One region of the Paenibacillus sp. FSL H7-0714 genome, then DNA from elsewhere that is predicted to be linked to it. Evidence: predicted binding sites of a transcription regulator. Region 1 holds the regulator's gene; each other region holds the start of a gene.
What was found. The regulator LexA, encoded in region 1, represses DNA repair genes until DNA is damaged. The targets are predictions, from matches to a motif close to CGAACATATGTTCG.
Positions count from the first base shown of each region.

Region 2: a site for LexA is predicted at 1,262-1,275, ahead of NST34_RS24125 (ImmA/IrrE family metallo-endopeptidase). Genes of this name have one in related genera too.
Region 3: a site for LexA is predicted at 1,270-1,283, ahead of NST34_RS24085 (YolD-like family protein). Genes of this name have one in related genera too.
Region 4: a site for LexA is predicted at 1,897-1,910, ahead of recA (recombinase RecA). Genes of this name have one in related genera too.

Region 1 covers NZ_JBBOPT010000001.1:4,028,877-4,032,040, forward strand. The annotation lists gene NST34_RS17905 (DUF896 domain-containing protein) at 1-28, opposite strand, end outside; gene NST34_RS17910 (LysM peptidoglycan-binding domain-containing protein) at 138-551, opposite strand; gene lexA (transcriptional repressor LexA) at 848-1,474, shown strand; gene NST34_RS17920 (L,D-transpeptidase) at 1,747-2,085, shown strand; gene NST34_RS17925 (hypothetical protein) at 2,235-2,615, shown strand; gene NST34_RS17930 (hypothetical protein) at 2,851-3,164, shown strand, end outside.
Region 2 covers NZ_JBBOPT010000001.1:5,388,570-5,391,733, reverse strand. The annotation lists gene NST34_RS24135 (hypothetical protein) at 154-327, shown strand; gene NST34_RS24130 (hypothetical protein) at 452-643, opposite strand; gene NST34_RS24125 (ImmA/IrrE family metallo-endopeptidase) at 690-1,232, opposite strand; gene NST34_RS24120 (YjfB family protein) at 1,373-1,549, opposite strand; gene NST34_RS24115 (hypothetical protein) at 1,699-1,845, shown strand; gene NST34_RS24110 (NucA/NucB deoxyribonuclease domain-containing protein) at 1,924-2,355, opposite strand; gene NST34_RS24105 (cytidine deaminase) at 2,463-2,879, shown strand; gene NST34_RS24100 (glycosyl hydrolase) at 3,053-3,164, shown strand, end outside.
Region 3 covers NZ_JBBOPT010000001.1:5,383,735-5,386,898, reverse strand. The annotation lists gene NST34_RS24095 (PH domain-containing protein) at 1-263, opposite strand, end outside; gene NST34_RS24090 (hypothetical protein) at 381-941, shown strand; gene NST34_RS24085 (YolD-like family protein) at 1,324-1,659, shown strand; gene NST34_RS24080 (hypothetical protein) at 1,656-1,820, opposite strand; gene NST34_RS24075 (M15 family metallopeptidase) at 2,119-2,805, shown strand; gene NST34_RS24070 (WGxxGxxG family protein) at 2,882-3,164, shown strand, end outside.
Region 4 covers NZ_JBBOPT010000001.1:4,435,568-4,438,731, forward strand. The annotation lists gene NST34_RS19760 (regulatory protein RecX) at 1-594, opposite strand, end outside; gene recA (recombinase RecA) at 760-1,827, opposite strand; gene NST34_RS19770 (competence/damage-inducible protein A) at 2,127-3,164, opposite strand, start outside.

The DNA.
Region 1 (3,164 bases):
TACGCGCGACCAACTCATCAATATTCAAAACTTTCCCTCCCCTTATAAATTAATTCTAACTCTGCCATGAGAAAAAGAGCTTGTCAAGGTTTACTCCCTGCAAGCTCTTCATGTCCTCTTATTATGTTCTTAGAATATTAATATATAGGTAAAGTGAGAATATCTCCAGCATTAATCTGACTACCTTTAATGCCATTGGATTTTTTAATTCCTTCTATATATACAGCCGTTTTCATATCAGAAGGTTTATTCTCAAGAGCAATACTCCAAAGTGTATCTCCACGTTCAACCACTACGCGCTTCTCATCCTTCATTAAAGTAGTAGATCCTGCAAATACATTACCTACTACTGTAAGTCCTGATAGTACGAGCACGATGATCAATGTCAGTTTAATAACAAAATCTCTACGGAACAAACGCATCAAGCCTTCAAGCAAAAGCTCTGTAATCTCTTTAATCTGAGCTGAATAACGGGTAATAGGATTATGTCCTAAAGATTCAACCACTGGGGCTTTATCGTAGATGCTACGGTATGTACTGTATTTTAACATGAATATCATCCTCCAAACACTTGTTCTTACTTTTGAAATTATAATAACACGAACATGTGTTTTGTTCAATACTATTTTAGAACAATTGTTCTCTTTTTTTTCAGAGGTTAATATTTACCATATTCTTCATATAAAGAATCACTCTTATCGTTTAGATGAAGGAAACGCAATCAATACAAGACTACCATTTATTAACTCTTTCGAATTAATATTTATAATAGTTAGAACTTATGTTTGTGCGAACGGTAGTTCTATGTTATAATTTTCCCAAACATTACTATATGGGGTTGATTCCAATGTCAAAGATTTCAAGTCGCCAGCTGGCGATCCTGGAATTTATACGTAGCGAAGTCCGCAGCAAGGGTTATCCTCCTTCCGTCCGGGAGATTGGAGAAGCTGTTGGTCTTGCTTCCAGCTCCACAGTTCACGGTCATTTAGATCGGCTAGAGAAGAAGGGACTTATCCGTCGAGATCCAACGAAGCCTCGTGCGATAGAATTGCTTGGCCAAGAGGATTCCGAGAATGTCCATCATTTCGCGCAAACCGTCGCTCGCATTCCTGTCGTAGGTAAGGTTACCGCCGGGGTTCCTATCACTGCTACTGAGAATATTGAAGACTACTTCCCGCTTCCAACTCACTATGTTGGAGATAACAAAGTATTTATGTTATCGGTTCAAGGTGACAGTATGGTCGAAGCTGGGATTATGAATGGCGACTATGTTATTGTTCGTCAACAACAAACGGCTGATAACGGAGATATCGTTGTAGCTATGACCGAAGAAGATGAAGCAACCGTTAAGACTTTTTATAAAGAACGTGATCATATACGTCTTCAGCCGGAGAATCCGGCGTACGAGCCTCTTCGCCTTAATCGCGTGACCATTCTCGGCAGAGTTATCGGATTATTTCGAGATATCCACTAAGTATGCACTCCTACCAAGCGAAAACGGATACCGTCCTTTAGGACGGTATCCGTTTCTACGAGAAGTATAAGGATAGGGTATATCGTATAATATATACTTTCTTTTATTTTTTAAAAAAAGCTGTTCTGCAAATGCAGAACAGCTTTTTTATTGTTATCAAACTCCATTTATCAATTACAGAACATTTGTTCTCATAGGCTAAAATGACCATTTTTAATGAATAACCGTTTAGGCATCCTCCTCATATCTTAATTAGAAAGGAGTGTTGCACAATGCCAAATTACCGGATTATAGTTGATCTGACGCAGCGTATGCTTTATCTTCTTGATAACGACATTGTGATCAGGGGCTTCCCAGTCGGAATCGGTAAAATGTTAACTCAATCACCACTCGGTGAATTCACAATCATTAACAAACAACCCGATCCAGGTGGTCCATTTGGGGTCTTTTGGATGGGTCTATCTAAGCCTCATTATGGGATACATGGAAATAATGATCCCTCATCCATAGGGCACGAAGTATCCCATGGTTGTATTCGTATGTACAATGAAGATGTGTTAGCACTAGCTGCGATTGTACCGATTGGAACACGAGTAACGATCAGGAATTAAATCTATCTCTATAGATAAACACGCCTCACTCATGGTTCAATGGAGGGGGCGTGTTTGTATTTATGTATTTTTGATGACCTAATAGGAATTATGTGGTTATATGTCGAATAATGTTAACAGGATTTCAAATTGAAAGGAAGTGTCTCGTTTTGAACAACTCAAAAATTAGAACCCTCGTCGATTTTAAAGTCGATGCACTTGTTAAACTCTCTGGCTTATTGTTAAATAACGATCAAGCGAGTGGAAAAAAAGTAAATTTACTCACCTCATTCGGCAGTATTCAAGGGACCATCTCCCCTTCCACCTCCAATAAAGAGGATGTTTTCGACTTAAAATCTCTAATGGATGATGTCATTGTAGATGAATACATATCTTATTTAGGTGCGGAACATCCCGATAAAAATTTCAGCTATAACTTTGTAGTCCTTAATGATGTTTCTGTAAGACCCTATATTCACTATGAATCTCCGATCGAATACAAACAGCTAATTGTTTATACCGATCAAATCACAGCCTTCAATTTCTTATGATTTTGACATATTTATTTTAAAAAGCTCTCAACAAAGCACTCCAGCAGTTGCCCCAATTTTGCACTCAGCTCGCAAAATCGGCAGATCTCTGGGTGCTTTCTCTTTTTCTAATCAGTAGTCGTTTCCTAAATTCCCACGATTTTCGCTCTTAACAGATACTAGTAGAGAGAATTCAGGCATATCTTTCAATAAGCAATAAATCTTGCTCTTCTGAGATCTTTGGAGGTGTGATTACATGCTGATTTTCTTGATGTATATGTTTGCCATTGTAGGAGGAATCTTAATTCTAAGTGCCGTTTTTATAGAATTAAAAAAACTATCTACTTCTTCTGAACTTTCTAAGCTGTTAAACGCAACCTCATCTTTTAATATTATATTCACCAAAACATTCATTCCGCCCAATCAATCGCACTTGATCGCCCTTAATGAACCTTATAAAAAAATAGCAATAGGTACCAGCAATCCGAAAACAAGCAAAAAAGCAATAGCAAAGCTATACTCGTTCGACAATATAATGGGATCAGAGATTGTTGTTAACGCACTAACCCT
Region 2 (3,164 bases), 1.4 Mb from region 1:
CGATCCTTCTCTTTTCGATAGAATTATTTTTGTTCTTTTCTTCATTAATTCCCTCCATTTAGATAAAATGTATATATTATAAGATAATATATTGTGACTGGTATGTCATATCTATTGTATCTTGTAATTTACACATTAGAAGGGAGGAAGAAAATGATGCAACAAGAAGAAAAAATAAAGGAGCTGGAGCGGCGAATTAAGGTATTGGAGAATCATACTAGTCCCAGGCTACCAGGTCTCAAAATCTTATGGTTTATTATTTGGGGAGTTGTGGGTATATTCCTCATTCTAACTCTTATTGGTGTGATTCAGTTTGTATCCGCATAATAGAGAGCTTACTATTACAAATAAGGCAGCAATTTAACTACCGATAGGTAACCCGCGTAGGTAAAGAATTGCCTGGGTATACTATACTTGCTGCCTTTTTATTATGAACTTACACAAATCATCTTCAGTCGTCTTTGGGTTCTTGCAATAAAATGGAGAAGGTCCCCGTTTCATGATCCACTTCAATCGACTCGATCCCAACAAAATCCGGAATTTCGGGGTGTACTGCATCTACGTTATAATCTGGATGAGTCATCAATAATTCAATTACTTTAATGGCTTCCATATCGATCCCCCTTGCGAGAAATTCCACCATAATTAATGGTCCTTCATTGCGACTACCCTTATTATCTCCGCAGTCATTATTGAATATGTGTTAATCGTTCTTCGTTTCTTCCCATCACGGCCAATAATTGCCCCTGAAAAACACGTCTTTGAATTTGATCAATCCGCTGTAAAGCCAGCTCGCTTGGCACTTGAAATTCTGCTGCAAGATAGCTGATTGCATCTTCACGTTGCTCAGGCAATGTCATGCGGGAGATCATGGAGTAGGGCATAGCTGCATAAAGAATAAATCGCTCAGATTCATCCTCCTGTGCCCGCGTAAAATGTTCTGGCATCAATATTTGATCAGTACCATGGCGGAGCAGATGACAGAGCTCATGGAGAAACTCTAGCCGCTGCAGACTGGCTGGAAGCCGGTTGTCTATAAACATGGTGTACATCCCCGCTGATGCTTCGATGCTCTTGCTTCTTACATCCAAATAATGAACCCAAATATTAAGCCGTTCTGCAATATAAGCAATCGAAATTTGCGAAGGCTGAGTAAGGTTCAGACGCTTGTATAAATCTTCTGTCCACTTCTCCAGCGCAGTCATTTGATAATAGGATTTCATATTATTCATATCATTCACCTCATTCAGAATCAGTTATAGGATCGTATGTTCGCATAAATGAGCAAAAGAAAAGCCCGAAGGCTATGTAAAGTAAAAAACATAAGGACACATAAGAACTAGTGTTCTCGTGTGTCCTTAGCATAAAGCAATTAAACACTAATATCAAGTGTTTTTCCTAAATTGGGAGCAACGCTTTTGCCCAGCATTTCCACCATCGTTTGACTCTGGGTTTCAGCCTGATTTTTGGCAATATTCATGACTTGTATTCCTACATTTTGAGCTAAGGATGCCTGGCTCATTGCCATTGATAATGCGGCTATATCCATATTGCACCTCCTTTGTGTATATCCTGTTTATCGACAGTGCCTACCTAATTCATTAGGTGAATAGCATTTGTTTGCCAGTTCGCCCAAACAGCTTATCTCCTTTTTACATATCTTGTGCTGTAGTCATTAATCATTAGGAGGAATTAATTATGGGAATGGAACATTGTGGTTGTAACGTAGGTCCTGTAGTAAGCCCAGTAAATGTAGGTCCGGTGTGTAGTCCTTTTACTTCAACAGGAGCTATTCTGGTACTCTTCATCTTGCTGGTTATCATCACTAAAGCTTGCTTATTCTAAGCTAGCTGATGCACATTGTAGCCCCATCCGGTATACCGGATGGGGCTATTCTTTTGAAGCACTGTTCACGTTAGCTTATTATTTGAACATAAATTCTACGCGGGTTCCATCCGCATAATCTTCTAACTGATTGCCAACCCAGCTTCCTGCACCGCGGTTATCTTTTGGGGTTATGTATTCAATGTCGGCCCCTTTGCCGCCTTCATTACACATGGCCATGGGCCATTCATCGCGGTCGTAGCCTTTTTTGGTGGGGATCCCTTTTAAGGATTCTTTGCGGTTGTCTTCAGCCTGCTCACGGTTAATCGTGCACGTCGCGGACTCCCCTTTAGCAATCGCGTCCTGAATGTGCTTAGCAGTCTCAGGATAACGATCTGATGGGAAGATCAGCTGAACAACTTCTGAATCAGATGTGGACGAGGGGGCTGACGGATCACCGTTCTGTTCATACCAGTAACCGCCCAAAGCAAGTAACACAATAATGATGAGACTGGTGAGTAATTTCTGTATTTTCAAATCTGCTCCTCCTTTTTTGGAACTTAAAATAGTATATCTTATATCATAATGCAGTGCGATTTAATATACTTAGGAAAAATAAGAGGAGGACGGAATTGGATATGGAGTATTTGATTACGATTGAAGATCAGACGCTTATAGCCTCTGCTGAAGATATTATTACTAGACGCTATGAATGGGGAAGACACCATGTAGGGGCGGCGCTCCGTACTAAGACGGGGGAAATCTTTACAGCGGTACATGTAGAAGCTAGCATGGGACGAATTACAGTCTGTGCAGAAGCGATGGTGATTGGAAAAGCGATATCCGAAGGCTACAAGGAATTTGATACGATTGTTGCGGTAAGGCATTCTGATCCGGACAGCGAGGAAAGAGAAATTAAAGTAGTTTCTCCCTGCGGGATGTGCCGTGAGTTAATTGCTGATTACGGGAAGGATTGCAAAGTTATTGTATCCGAAGACGGCCGGTTAGCTAAATATGATATTTCTGAATTACTACCGCTGAGATATACAAGGTAAATTGGAGATATAGTCAGGAGCCGCCGGGCTCCTTTTTTTATTGAGCCGTGAATTTATTCAGCAGTTCCTTACACTGTCCTAAATTAATTTACAACTTCATTTCCATTCGCTGAGTTCATGTCACTATTGTCCCCATACTATAACTTAAAAAAGTTAAAAGGATGTGAGAGTGGATGGAACAGCGCAATCTTCGAAATATGGTTGATTCGGCATCGAGGTTTGTGAGCGATGTTCAGTGGCAAATCGCGTATCGTAAATTGCAAATGGCTCCGGCGGATTCGGAAA
Region 3 (3,164 bases), 1.4 Mb from region 1:
TTTTTACCGATAAGTCCGGTCTTTACCATAATGCGCTGGCTTGTAATGGTGTACGTAGTCGTGTTTAGGCGTACGATTCCTTTGAGGCGATCAGAGATACTGGCTGGTTTGCCTTTCCAGAGCACGACTTCTTGAGTAGCGTTTGGATTTGCTGATGGACGACGGGTGGTCACTGGAGCGGTTCCGTCAACGCTAGATCCGCATTCTCCACAAAATTTAGCGCCCTGCTTATATTCTGATCCGCAGGTTGTGCAATAAGGCATAAATACTCTCCTTCCCTGATTACAATTGAAATAATTATAACATAATAGTCATTTTACATAAATTTCATTTGCGCTTTACACAAACCGACATTATTCTGTTAAGTGGAGGGATAAATAATGAAAAAAGTGTTACTAATAGGAACGCTAATGCTGACTGTCATCCTTAGCGCCTGCAGCAATAATAATTCAACTTCATCGGCTCCTGCCTCGGAAGAAGAAGTGCAGGAAACCGTGCAAAACTTCTACAATGAAATGTCTAAGCTTGATGAATTAGGAAAATCATCTTTAGCGGAGTTCAACGAAGCTATTGCTGCTTATTCAGCAGGAGAACTTTCGGACAGGCAGTTGGAGAAGAAGATTAACGAATTCCAAAAGACCGCAACAGACCTATCCAATCAGGCTGAGAAAGTGAAAATTTCCTCTAGCTTGCCCGAAGACATTCGTAAACTGCTTGATGAGTCCAAAATTGCTTTTCAAAGTGCTTATTCTCTAAAAGAACAGGCCTCTCAAGGTGCTGATTCCGCAGAGGTCACTGCTGAGAAGTTCGAGGAATTGAATCAGAACGCTGACGTCGCGATGCTATACGGCATTTCCAAGCTTAATGAAGCAAGAGAAGCAACAGGACTCATCGATGCTGATGGTCAGTCCACCGCTGAATCAGAGAAAGTTCAAGAATAGATCGAAATTTAGACGCTGAACAGTTCAACTGTCAGCGTCTTTTTGATGCGATTTTGAGCTTGAGTAGAGGTAACACTGCCAATCCTATAAATAAGCCAGCTACGATTCCTTTTGTGAGGTCTGAGAGGGTACTGCTTCGATATACGAGGGGGTATAGACACAGGAATAATACGGGAATTAGGATGAGCAGGGCATTGTTTTTTTTCAAGTGGAAAGCTCCTCTCAATTAGATATTCAATATTATACAACTTTTAGATAAAAGAGGAGGATTTTGAAGTGGTATCTTTTTCCTGATTATTGATTATTCAGCGAAGGTGTGGATATAATACAAACATACGTTCGTCTGTAGCGGAATAAGTATAGAAATTAGGGAGGGGTTACCATGGGCAAAAAGCTGGAGAAAAACGGACTGTGGGAAAGTAGTCGAATGATGCTGCCGGAGCACAAGGTAAGAATTATTAGGGATGAACGAGAGACGCTGCGCCGCATTAAGCCTATTCTGGATGAGCAGAAGCTGGAGGAGATCGAATGTACACTTGCTTTATCGTTACGGAGTCATGTGCGCGTCACTGTTGTGCTGTTTGATCCTTTTGAGAATACGACAATTAGTGGTTTTGTGACTTCCATTCACACCCACTCGCGTGAGTTTAAGCTGCAGTGGGCGGAGGAATGGAAGTGGATCAATGTAGATGATCTAGTGGAGGTTTACATCGTCTAATGCTGAGAACCGCTGACTTCACTTTTTTCATAAGCAATTAGGGTCACCGTTGGGTTGCCGGTCAGATTTGCAATGGAAGCTTCGGCATTTCGAATAATTTCGAGTGCTTCTTCCTGCTCGCTCAGGGCAGCAACTTTATAGCTATCACTATGAATGTCCATATGTGTTCCCACCTTTCGCTAATATTTTGCCCTTTTTTGTAGAAATGATCCAAGGTGAAGAAGCTATGAGTAGGTGCTTTTCAGGGGAGATCTCGGGGATACCGGGGTCTTTTTTTAAAATATAAGAAAGTATAAGTTATACACCTATCCTTTATGTCTTATATTTCTCGCTTAAACGCTTATCGTCCTTCCTTATAGGGACGCCGAAGACGTTTATGCTTGTATGCTAAGGCAAGCAGGGGTATTAGTACAAGCGAATGGGGAAGCGGGATCATTGATTATACCAAGGGGTGATTCTATGCTGACTTTAGATCAAGTGAGGGACAAATCGGCAGCGAGGCTTGCTGGGCTTCATCCTGTTTTGGCAGCAGGGGCGAAGGCTTTGATTCAGCAAAGCTATGCCAGAGGAGTGCCCATCGTTATTACTCAGGGATTGCGGTCGATTGCTGAACAAAATGCCTTGTATGCGCAGGGGAGAAGTAAGCCTGGACCTATAGTTACCAACGCCAAGGGTGGAACCAGCTATCACAATTATGGCCTTGCGTTTGATTTTGCGCTTTTGCTGCCGGATGGAAATAGTATTTCCTGGGATATGAATCGTGATGGTGATAAAGATAAAATAGCGGACTGGCAAGAGGTTGTACAGGTGGGAAAACAGCTAGGGCTTGAGTGGGGAGGAGACTGGACGTCTTTTAAAGATTATTCACATCTGCAAATGGCCTTCGGCTTAACTACGACTCAACTTCGGGCAGGTAAACGTCCTACGACGGATCAGGTCAATGAAGCTTTAAAAAGAATTACTGGGGAGGATGACCAGGTGAACAAAGACGTTAAAGTAACGATAACCTTAAACGGCACTAAACTTACGGATGGTGTTCTTGATACCGGCGTAACGTATGTACCCGTGCGTGCTCTGGCTGAGGCGCTTGGAGCAAAGGTTACGTATGACGCAGCGAGCAAGACAGTGAATGTTGTAAAAGAGTAAAGCTATTCATGTATAGACAGTGCCACCCAAGGGGAAATTATCAGTGATAACTAACCATAAAGGGAGGCATAACACTGTGAATAAGCTGATAACAAGCCTTGCATGCGGTACTGTACTGTCAATGAGTATAATGGGAGCTAGTTACGCTAATCCAATCGGGTCAGCCGCTTTAGGCGGTATCCCGAACGCGAATACGGGCATGGATGGTACCGTGAATAACACTCGGATGATGAATACGGAAGGCAATCTAATGAACGGCACCACGGGAACGATGAATCAGCATGAGAGCATTATGAAAGATAAGATTCGCACAGGGGAAAATTATAGACCTAACACCAATAACTACAATGAAAATTACA
Region 4 (3,164 bases), 410 kb from region 1:
ACGAATAAGATTCCATTTCTTACGACCAATCTGAAGTGCACTCTCTAGTTCTTGTTCAGGACTGACATTCTCCAGTGCTTCCGAGATCAAGGTTTTGTCGATTCCTTTCTCACGTAGCTCTTGGCGAATCCACATTTTCCCTTTTCGCTGGTTCGTAATGCGTTGCTCGGCCCATTGCTTTGCATACAAGGGGTCATCAAGAAATCTTTCCTGCTGTAGCCGTTGCACCACTTCCGCAATAATAGTCTCCCCTATTTCCTTCTGCCGTAAACGGCGAGTCATTTCCATAGCGGTACGTGGCTTCCGTTCTAGATAACGAAGTCCTTCTACATAAGCTCGTTGTCGCTCATCAGCAACAACAATTTCCTCCAAATCGGCTTTCATAAAAGAATTTCCAGTAATCATCCGATATTTAATCATGACGTCTTCGTGTACAGTCATGTTATAGGCTCCGAAATGTATGATGTAGCGGTGGTCCGACTTCTTCTGACGTTCTACCTTAGTAATTTCTAAAAGTTCTCCATCAGGAAAATCAGATAGGACCTGTACGTTCTGCTCATCCGATTCAAAATCCATATCCAGCTGTATTACCATAGTTGCTTGTCACCTCATAGCAATAAAATATCCCCACAAAGTGCGGCTTAACTTCGGTGCGTACTCAGGTACTTTGGGGGGACCCCAAATATATATGTTCTTACACTGTTAAGAAAAGACACCCTGCAACAATGAATCACAGGGCGTCCTATTCCTTAGTAAATTCTATTGTTCGATTTCGAGAAGTAGCTTTTCTTCTTCCTCTTGCTCTGCAATGATTTCCGCTTCATTTGGTGCAGCAACAATAGTGGACAGGTTACTTGCTTCACGGATCTTGTTCTCAATGATAAGTGCAATATCTTGATGTTCTTTCAAGAACTGTTTGGCATTCTCACGTCCTTGACCGAGACGCTCACCCTCATAGGAATACCATGCACCACTCTTATTCACGATGTCCATTTCAGTACCGATGTCTACAAGACTTCCTTCTCTGGAAATCCCTTCACCATACATGATATCAACATCAGCTTGTTTAAATGGAGGTGCTACCTTATTCTTCACAATCTTGATCTTGGTTCGGTTACCTACAACGTCGTTACCCATCTTAATACTTTCGACACGGCGAACATCCAACCGTACGGAAGAGTAGAATTTCAACGCCCGACCACCCGGTGTTGTCTCAGGGTTACCGAACATAACACCAATTTTCTCACGAAGCTGGTTAATAAAGATAGCAATTGTATTCGATTTACTAATGGCACCAGATAGCTTCCGAAGCGCTTGAGACATCAAACGAGCCTGTAGGCCGACGTGAGAGTCACCCATATCACCTTCGATTTCCGCTTTAGGAACCAACGCAGCTACGGAGTCAACGACAATAATGTCTACTGCACCACTACGGACAAGTGCTTCAGCAATCTCAAGTGCCTGTTCACCCGTATCTGGCTGAGATAGCAACAATTCATCAATGTTTACGCCCAAGTTACGTGCATACTTCGGATCGAGCGCATGCTCAGCATCGATAAATGCAGCTTGTCCTCCTTGTTTTTGCACTTCTGCAATAGCATGAAGAGCAACAGTCGTTTTACCGGAGGATTCAGGTCCGTATACTTCAATAATACGTCCCTTTGGAAGTCCGCCTATACCTAACGCAATATCAAGTGCCAAAGATCCGCTAGGTACAACTTCCACTTGCATATGAGTGGATTCTCCCAGTTTCATGATCGAACCTTTACCAAATTGTTTTTCTATTTGACGAAGCGCCATATCAAGCGCTGCACGACGATCTGACAATCAGACCACTTCCTTCACTGTTTATAATAATATAATAACGTGTTTTTGAGGTCTTGCCAAGCTTTTTTTCGAACATACATTCGTTTTTTTTGTCTCAAGCGTTAATTATCCCTTTTATTGTAAGCCTCCCTCCGGACATAGAAGTTAACTGATTTCTCTACTTCACCGGACATCAACGACTTATGATCAAAACCAAAACAGCGATCAAAATCTCCGCAGATATACAAAAAACCGCAGCAAAGAAATCTCAGTGCCACGGTTCTTCCGTATGTCTCAATTATAACTGGGCTAATCTCCCATTACAAGTCTGAGCCTTCAAGAGGTGTCTCCACCTTCCGTTCCTCAAGTCTGCGCCATAGACGATACAACAGAGCTTTAACAGTACGCAGTCGTATATTTTCACGTGTACCTTTAAGATTAAGCTCGTATACTTCTGTCTTACGCCCGCGTTCAGCTAAACCAATAAATACAAGTCCAACTGGCTTACGTTCAGAATAGCCTGGTCCTGCTACACCAGTTACAGATAAACCGAAATCACTATCTGCGATCATTCTCACCTGATCAGCTAACACCTCGGCAACTTCACGACTAACTGCCCCTGGAGCATCTGGCCCCTCCAAATAAGCACTTGGCACATTCAGAAGTTTTTTCTTCAGGTCGTTGGAATAACAGACGATTCCTCCCTCAAACATCGAAGCACTGCCTGGAATGTTAGTTATACTCTCCATCAGCAAGCCTCCCGTGCAACTCTCTGCCGCACTTAAAGTCAGACCTGCATCCGCCATCCAATCCACAATCAATTGCTCCAGTGGCACATCAATATTTGCATATAAATGTTCTGGCAAAATCTCTTTGATCTGTTTCTCCAGAATCTCCAGCTTCTTGTAAGCTTCATGCTCGGAAGGCGCCTTTGTCGAAATACGAACGGTTACCTCTCCCTCTTTAGCGTAAGGAGCTATGGTTGGGTCTGTCTGGCTGTGAATAAGATTAATGAGCTTATCCTCAAGCAGTGATTCTCCGATACCGGCAAATTTAAGCATTTTAGAATAAAGTGGCATTTCTGTCGTTAGAGCGTGCTGCTGAAGCCACGGTACAGCTTTATCTACGAACATCGGCTTCATCTCGCGAGGCGGACCAGGAAGCACAATATAATATTTCTTTTCATGCTCAAAAGCAATGCCAACAGCAAGACCAATCTCATTTGGCAACGGTGTAGTTCCTTCAATTATAAGTGCCTGTTTACGATTATTCTCCGTCATTACAATCTTTCGATCATCAAAGAAACGTTGTACATGATCCATTGCCAAGCGATCTATATGAAGTGTGCGACCTAAGGA